Regions from separate parts of the Thalassolituus sp. genome, predicted to be linked through region 2. Evidence: riboswitches for the same ligand, from Rfam matches in the RefSeq annotation. Region 2 holds a riboswitch; the other holds the start of a gene.
What was found. Region 2 has a riboswitch for cobalamin ahead of AC5E51_RS03740 (TonB-dependent receptor domain-containing protein). Riboswitches for the same ligand answer to the same signal wherever they lie in the genome.
Positions count from the first base shown of each region.

Region 1: it holds a riboswitch for cobalamin, as region 2 does, so the genes downstream of both, AC5E51_RS11320 (ABC transporter ATP-binding protein) here and AC5E51_RS03740 (TonB-dependent receptor domain-containing protein) in region 2, are expected to answer to the same signal.

Region 1 covers NZ_CFHJLR010000014.1:94,349-98,768, forward strand. The annotation lists gene cobT (nicotinate-nucleotide--dimethylbenzimidazole phosphoribosyltransferase) at 1-418, opposite strand, end outside; gene AC5E51_RS11315 (FecCD family ABC transporter permease) at 418-1,458, opposite strand; gene AC5E51_RS11320 (ABC transporter ATP-binding protein) at 1,455-2,345, opposite strand; cobalamin riboswitch at 2,490-2,641, opposite strand; gene AC5E51_RS11325 (FKBP-type peptidyl-prolyl cis-trans isomerase) at 2,742-3,224, shown strand; gene AC5E51_RS11330 (LPP20 family lipoprotein) at 3,337-3,912, shown strand; gene AC5E51_RS11335 (transglutaminase-like domain-containing protein) at 3,987-4,420, shown strand, end outside.
Region 2 covers NZ_CFHJLR010000003.1:240,915-245,334, reverse strand. The annotation lists gene AC5E51_RS03750 (transglycosylase SLT domain-containing protein) at 1-378, shown strand, start outside; gene grxD (Grx4 family monothiol glutaredoxin) at 495-815, shown strand; gene AC5E51_RS03740 (TonB-dependent receptor domain-containing protein) at 948-2,753, opposite strand; cobalamin riboswitch at 2,854-3,075, opposite strand; gene AC5E51_RS03735 (two-component system sensor histidine kinase NtrB) at 3,116-4,420, opposite strand, start outside.

The DNA of each region.
Region 1 (4,420 bases), on a different contig from region 2:
TTGCCGGCGCTTTAGCAATATTCTTAGTGCCCGCTCCCAGGCGCTGATTTATAACGCGGCTACTCTCAACGGCATTAAGGATGCCTGCATCAATAACGTACAAAGCCATGCTGGCAACCTGACAGAAACAGTTCACTGCCGCACCGCCATTAATAAAATTCTTAACCATCTGCTGCGTCACCGCAGGAGGCGCAATACTCACCCCCTCTTCTGCAATGCCATGATCTGCTGCAAATACCAACATGGCAGGCTTATGCAGTCGGATCTTTTCGACACCGGTGATCGCTGCCAGCTGAGCCGCTAATGATTCAAGCTGCCCCAGACTGCCGGGCGGCTTGGTTTTCATATCAATACGCTGCTGAATGGCAGCATCCCTTGAGCGGGACACCGGAGAAACGGAAAACATAACACCTGCCATCAACGACTCTGTCGTTGCTTAAGAATAATAAAAAAGAAAAGACTGCCGAGCGCGGATGTCACAATACCAACGGGCAGAACCTGATCCTGAAGTAAAGAGTGAGCCAGGACATCCACCCAGATCATAAAGGTCGCACCAACCAACAGAGACATCAGCAGTACCCTGTGCAGCTGCCCGCCGACGAGCAACCGCACTATATGGGGAATCATCAACCCAACAAATCCGATGCCGCCGACCTCTGCAACCAGAATCGCCGTTACTGCCGAGCACACCAGCAACATCCCCAACCGCAACTTATGTACAGGCACACCTAGCGTAGCGGCACTTTCTTCGCCCAGCTGCATCACGACGAGCCAGCGCGAAAATATGAAAAACAGACCACTGCCAAGCACCACAGCCAAAAGAGGCAAAATAAGATCAGCCCAGTTGCTGCCCGAAAAACTGCCCATCAGCCAGAACAATAATGTAGCTGCAGTTTCTGGCGTTGAGTAATAAATCACAAGGCTGGTAAATGCACTGAGCATAAAAGAAACTGCCACCCCGGAAAGCAGCAGCTTTTCGACCTGAACCGCTGATTTCCCAGCAAGCGTCAACATCAGAAAAACAGACAGCGCTCCGCCCGCAAGCGCCCCGGTGGTCACGTTAAATACGACACTCAGGCCCGTCGCCGCCAGAAACCCAGAAAAGGCCCCAGTGAAAGCAGACATGGCCAGCACCGCACCTAGAGCGGCCCCGGATGAAATACCAAACAAATACGGATCAGCCAGCGGATTACGGGTTACTGATTGCAGAATAGCGCCAGTAATCGACAGACCAGCGCCCGTTAGTAAAGCCATAAAAATCCGCGGCAGGCGAATATCCGTAAGAATCTGCTGTTCGATCGGCGACAACGCACAATCATTCGTCCATGGACAGATAATGACGCCCTGAAAGACATTCAGAAGCGACAGATCAAAGGCGCCTTGTGCCGCCGCACCAATCACCGAAAGGCAAAGCACAGAAAAAGTTATTGCAACAGTTAACCCGTACGGCATTTTCATTCCCTGCGCTCTCCAGCTGATCCGGGAGCAATAGTCCGACTCGGAGGCATATCGTAGGCAATACGAATACGGCGTTCATGGGTATAAGTGTTACGGATCACAGCAACATCTGCGGCAACCTGAAATACATCCTGAATTAATTCGCTGGTAAGCACCTGGAAGGGTTCACCGTTGGCCACCAGCTGACCTTTATTCAATACCAGCAATTGATCACAGTAAGCCGCGGCCATGTTCAGATCATGAATGGTAAGAAGTACCGTAACACCCAATGACCGGACCAGGCTTAGCGTCTCTATCTGATGCTGAATATCGAGGTGGTTGGTAGGTTCGTCTAAAAGAAGAATCTGAGGTTGTTGTACCAGTGCGCGGGCGATCAACACCCGCTGCTTCTCTCCACCTGAAAGAGAGCCGAAATCACGATCAATAAAACGCGTCAGATCGAGGTCGGCTGCTATCCCTTCTATTAACCGGGTGTCATCTTTGCTGGTAAACGACAGCAGTGGCTTACGAGGCGTCAGGCCGGTTGCAAGAACTTCGCGCACGGTCACCTCGAAAGGCAGTGCCGATTCCTGCAGCACAACCGCGATTTTACAGGCTCGCTCGCGTCTGCTCATCAGGTGTACCGGGTGCCCGGCAATCATCACCTGCCCCGCCAGCGAGGCCGGTTGATCGTAGCGATGGCAATAGATTGCTCTGAGTAACGACGATTTACCTGCACCATTCGGCCCGACAATACCAACCAGGCTACCGCATTCCACAGCGAACGAAATATCCCGCAGAATAGCGTTCGTAGCTTTCGCACCGATAGTCAGCGATAAGTGCTCAACAGCGATATACGCGAGTTCAGCATCGCCAGAGGTGTAGCTGTTGTTTGAGGACTGATTCACCATGGGTATCCGCGCATCGGTACAAATATTGTCACGCTAATCGTCACATTATGGGCGGAATACGGATGATGGACGCACTTCGGGAACGCAGCCTAAGCCGCCCGAACAGAGAGCTCATCATCGAGTAACCCGCTCGATCATAGAAATTGGTTTGCACGTCCGGGAGGCAATCTGGCTGACAGTCGACCGGATAAAAGCCACTGTTTACAGTTGCGGGCACAGCCCCGGATTTTCACCGGGTTCCCCTCCTGAGACTGGCAAGACAAATTTGCCAGTCCGGACAGGGGTGGATTATCGCACAGAGGCGCCAGCGTTGCAGTAAACACGCGGATACCGGATACTTCGCGCCTTAATGATCACAGTTAACCACACCATACACAGACTACGGAAACGCTCATGATTGTCGCCAAAGATACGGTTGTTCAGCTGCATTACACCCTTAAAGATGCCGATGGCAAACAGATTGAGTCCACTGCGGGCCATGATCCGATTGCCTACCTGCAGGGCCACAACAACATGATCCCGGGCTTTGAAGAAGCTGTCGAAGGCAAGCAGGCCGGAGACAAGCTCGAAATCACTGTAACACCAGAAAATGGCTACGGTCACCGCGTTGAAGGTTCGGTGCAGCGCGTCCCAGTCAAGCACCTGCAGGGCTCAAAGAAATGGAGCAAAGGCATGGTCGCTTCTGTACACACAGATCAGGGCGAGCGTCAGGTGACCATCGTAAAGGTCGGTCGTTTCATGGCAGACGTTGACACTAATCACCCATTTGCCGGAAAAACCTTACATTTTGACGTCGAGATTCTGGAAGTTCGTGCAGCGACTGCAGAAGAGCTTGATCACGGCCACGCCCACGGCATTGGCGGGCATCAGCACTGATTCTGACTCAGATCACAAGTGGTGAGAGTAGCCGTCTGAGTGCGGTAGTATTTTAATATTGCTTCGGCTATTCTCGAACGAGTCTTTTGAAAATACCTGTAGGAGATTAAGGATGAATATCCGTCACCTGTTTACTGCCGCTGCCGCCACTCTGCTGGTTGCGTGTTCCTCTAACGAACCGGCACCTCAAGTTGCTGAGTGTGTCTTCGCCGATGGCAGCATGCAGCCTGCTCCTGCGTGGGTCTGTGGTGCCCCTGTTGATGGCGTCGACCTGACCGCCGTCGGTTACGCCGATAAATCTGCCGCTGGCGCAAACTTCATGAAGCAAATGGCAGCGACTGCCGCGCGCGTTGAACTTGCTCAGACCATGCAGGTAGAAGTTCAGAACATGATCAAACAGTACGCCGAAACCACGGGTACAGCGGACGACGAAACAGTTGATCAGGTAAACTCTGTGACAACCAAACAGATCACCAAGCAGACACTGACTGGCAGCAAGATCTTCCGTCAGATGCCTACGCCTAGCGGCGGCATGGTGGTTCTCGTTGGTCTCGACGCCGACACCGTTAACCAGTTGGCAGAAGAGGCCCTGAAAACCTCAATGAACAACGAGAAAGCTCTGTGGCAGAAGTTTCAGGCTCAGAAGTCTTTCGACGAAATGCGCGAAGAAATGCTGAACATGAACTGAGTCAGCTCAGCGTATGATATCCAGACCGGTACCGGGGTAACTCTGTACCGGTTTTTTGTTTTGGGGGAGATCCAATGAAACATCTTATCCGTTGCACCCTGATAGCCAGCGGTGTCGTCGCCAGCGCAGCTACTCTTTCTGTCGTCGCGAACCCAGGTATGAGCGATTACGAACGCTGGCGCGCCACGACTCAGCAAGAATTTCAGAGCTATCTCGACGAAAACGACAAAGCCTTTATCGGATTTCTGAAGCAGCGTTGGGAACCCGTCGATACCGAATCAGGCGAGGAAGAAGATAAGGCCCCAAAACCCACAAACATCCCAAAAGCACCGCCGATTTATTCGCCTGTTGATGCGCCAGAAGAGAAGCCTAAAGACATAGCAACCGAACCTACGCCAGTCGTAAGTGTGCCTGTTCCGACGCCAACGCACTTGCCCGACAACACAACGCCAGAGCAAACGCCGGTCAAAGTGGCACCCCAGCCACAAATTAAAGGCCCTGCCGCCAG
Region 2 (4,420 bases):
GCCAGAGAGAAGAATCTGGTTTTACATGACGTCAATGAAGACCTGATGGACTATCGCACCAACATCCCGCTGGGCAGTTACTATGTTCGCTCTCTACTGGAGCGTTATCAGGGGAACCTGATTGCAGCTCTGGCCGGCTACAATGCTGGCCCACACAAGGTCGATCGCTGGCTGAAAGACGCGCCGGTGGCTTACGACCAGTTCATTGAAAGCATCCCGTATCGTGAGACCCGTGACTACGTCAAAGCCGTACTTGCATACCGCGTTATTTTCAGCAGTTTGAAAGGCAAAGAAGTAACGGCGGTCCTTGATCCTGACGAGCGTGTGTTTACCCAGCAGTTGTCGCAGGCTGATTCAGCGACCCCTGTGCGTAACTGAGCTCTGGCCCGTTCATATAATGAACCTGCCTCAGGTTTCATACCTGAGCATCATGGTCGGGATTATGGTAGACTGCCGCCAGTTTCAGTTAATACGAACAGTGAGAGACAGACGCTATGGATATCATGCAGGTCATTAAAGATCAGATCGAAAACAACGACATCCTTCTGTACATGAAAGGTTCACCGAACCAGCCACTGTGTGGCTTCTCTGCCCGCACCGTACAAGCGGTTATGGATTGCGGTCAGAAGTTTGCGTACGTTGATGTGCTGTCTAACCAGGACATTCGTGCGAACCTGCCTAAATACGGCAACTGGCCGACTTTCCCGCAGCTGTGGGTAAAAGGTGAGCTGATCGGTGGTTGTGACATCGTCACTGAAATGTACGAAAAAGGTGAGCTGAAGACTCTGCTTGAAGAAGCGGCACCAGCTGAGTAAACACCGCTTACAGAGCCGGATATCTGATCCGGTATACGTAACGCAAATAAGCCCGCTTGATGCGGGCTTTTTTGTTTCTGGAATCCAAATCTAAACTAAATACCCGGGCGGACTGCCCGGGCGCTCATTGGATCAGAAACTATAGCGTCCAGTGAGCTGAGCATAGCGTCCCTGTGCTTCATAACCAGGTACAGTTTCGTACTCTCGATCGGTCAGGTTCTCGATGCGAGCAGTCAAACTGAAGTCCTGGAAAGCCTCCCAGGTTGCACTGAGGTTGAGCAGAACGAACGGAGCGATATAGCCGCCGGATCTCGATGGTGCCTGGCCTCGGTACTGGCTCTCAAGTGCACTCGATAGCTTGCCCGAAGTCCAACGTACATTGAGCTTGGTTGCACGAATTGGACGACGCTCAATCAGATTTCCAGTGTCTTGATTCCGAGCTTCGGTCCACTCTTGAATCAGCTCACTGTTCCACGCGTCATCCCAGTTCTGAGCCCAGGTTACGCTCGCAAAATTAACGTAGCTTTCACCTAGGTTAACTGGATAAAACGCACTGTTTGATACGATCTGATTGTTAAACAGGCTGCGCTGACCACTCACTGTGACAGAACCGCCAGCTGCAAAATTATCGTATGCGGCTGTGTAATCGACCGACCAGATGCGTGATGTTTCCGCCTTCAGATCTTCGTTTGAGTAATCGCCGAAGTCGCTTGCTGGATAGTAGAGGTCGTTAAACGTAGGAGCGCGGAAGGCTGTAGCCTGTCCGAAAGCCAGTTCCTGGTTGTCGGTCAGATAGAAGGCAACAGAGGTGTTAAACGAGCGGAAGCGGCCGTAGTTGCTGTTGTCGTCGATGCGAGCGCCAATTTCAGCGGCCAAGCTATCGCTGCTGTAACGAACTCCAAGTAATCCGCCATGGTTGCGCTCGTTGTCTGTGTCGTACTCAACAGGACGCGTGAGTAGTTTAACCAAGCGAGTATCAGCAGCAGCCAGCAGGCTGACATGTTCAGTCAGACCAATAAGGGCCGTGATTTCTGCAACATCTTTGCGGCTACCAAACAACTGAGCATCGCCGCTGCGAGTAACACCGTTACCGTAGTTCCAGCTACGATCGTAGCCTCGACCGGCTCTGGCATTCAGCAGCAGGCCGTCAGTATTCAATGTGTAGCCGAGGTTCATAGCGCGATTATCGAAGTCGGCTTCGTCAGTACCGCCAAAGCTGTTGTCGTAGTCGTAAGATCCGCGGTTCACCTGAGCATCAAAATTTACGCTCTGCTGTTCCGAGATTGCATAACCGACACCGGCATTCAGACCGTTACGCTCGTAGCCATCGCGATCATTCTCTGTGTCGTTATTAATGTCGTAACCAGCTGAACGATCATGGTTTAAATTCAGGTAGGTGTCGACATCGCCAAACTGGTGACGTGTACGCAGTGAGACAGCTTTCGTCTGGTTGGTGCCAACTGTTGCAGCCACTTCGTTCAGTGAGGTATCGAGACGTGTGATGATATTGATGACACCGGCTTGCGCATCCGCACCATATATAGCACTGCGGCTGCCTTTAATAATTTCGATACGTTCGATCTGCTCCAGCGCAATTAACTGGACTTCTGTGGTACCGGAAGTGGCACTTCCGACACGCTGCCCATTCACCAGAAATAGTACCTGCTTGCCATCGAGACCATTGATATAGAGGTTCGAAGAGTGAGGTACTCCTCCTGTTTTTGAAAACTGGAAGCCAGCTTTGCTCGCCAGTAAAGAGTACAGGTTGTTGGCACCTGACGTCTCTATATCGTCACGATCCACTACAACGATTTGTGCACTATTGATGGAAGGTGCTGCAATGCGGTTAGCGATAGTGACGACATCGTCCAGGGTGTTTTCTGCGTATGACACTGTGGCGGTCATTAGTACGGCCGCAGTAAGGAGTGATTTTTTCATCATGATTCCGAATGGTTTTAATGGGCAACCAGTCGGCGGGAAAGAATAGGCGAAGGAGAGCCCTGGAGCTCACTTAGCACCTGTATCGCCCACCGCAATACTGTTGGTTCGGATTCAGGCCGGTATCCGGGCTGACGACTGAAACCCTGAAGTTCAAAGGATTTCCGGCATTGATGCCTTCCCATGCTATGCACAGTGGCGTTGTATCAATACCTGGTCGATCACCGTTGCGGGGGCAGCGCTGGGTTTGTTGTGAAACTCACCAGTCTTCCCGTTTAACTTCTGTCTGGTGGACAGAGGCACCTGAATTGCGGTGGAGAGTACTCGTGGTGGCCGATTTGGTCAAGTTGTGCGCAGGGCAGTCATCGGTTTTCTTCGGCGGGAAGGCACAACACAAAGCAGGCTCCGCCAAGCGAACTGCGCTGATAACGGAGGCGCCCCTGATGGTGTGATGTAACGATAAAATACGATACCGACAGCCCCAGACCTGTGCCGTCTCCGACTTCTTTGGTTGTATAGAAGGGTTCGAAAATATGCGGTGCGACATCCGCAGGGATGCCCGGCCCATTATCTTCAATTTCCAGGCAGGTCATGTTGTTCTGACGGCTGGCTTTGATTTTCACCTTAGGGTGCCAGCCATCGCCGCCATCGTATTCTTCCAGCGCCTGTTGAGCATTGCGCAGCAGGTTCAGCAGTACCTGCTCAATCTCACTCGGCACGCAGTGTATCTGGGCATCGCCTGCGGCCTTGTCGATATCTAGGTCTATATGTTTCAGCGACAGGTCGTTGTGGGCGATATTCAGTGTGGTATTAATGAGTTCAGTGATGCCGATGTCGCGTTTCTGGAGGTGATCGTTACGGGAAAATTGCAGCATATTGGCAACAATACGTGCCGCGCGTTCACCAGCGTTCTGAATATGGTCAAAGAACTGATCAATGCCTCTTCCTGTTAGGTACTGATTCAGAAGCTCCATACTTAACCCGAGTTCGTCAGCAAGGCGCTGGTTCGCAGCCAGGCTCGGATCTAAGCGACGTCGTGTATTCTGCAGGTTTTGCAGAATGGCCCCAAGCGGATTATTAATTTCGTGGGCCATGCCGGCAGCCAACCCACCGACCGTCATCATTTTTTCGGTCTGTACCATGACTTCTTCCATACGCTGACGTTGAGACACATCGTCGATACGTATTACCAACCGTGCCTGCTGCCCGCTATGCAGAGGATAAGCGAGTACGTCCGTGACCAGAACTTTTTCTGCAAAGCGTATTTTGACGCGTTCAGATTTCACCAGATGGGGTGTTTCGCCGGGGTGCGTTGGCATCAGATTCAGCTTGCCCAACTCAGGTATCAGCTGCGCCAGAGGCAGGCCATTGAGTTGTGAATACTCCATGTTCAACCAGTCACCGGCCTGCTCGTTGCACTGCACGATCCGATTACGGGAATCAAGCGCGAACAGGGCGGTGGGCATGGAGTTCAGGATACCGTCGAGCAGTGTCTGAGTGTTTTTCAGCTGCACTTCAATACTACGGCGGACGGAGACCTCTTTCGCCAGGTTTTCGTTCATCTGGCGGGTTTCCGTCGATAATCGTGTTGCGCGTAAACGGGCATGTTCTGCTTGCTGATGAGCTGTTTTCAGGTGCTGAGTGCGTTGATTGCGGCGCCAGAAAAG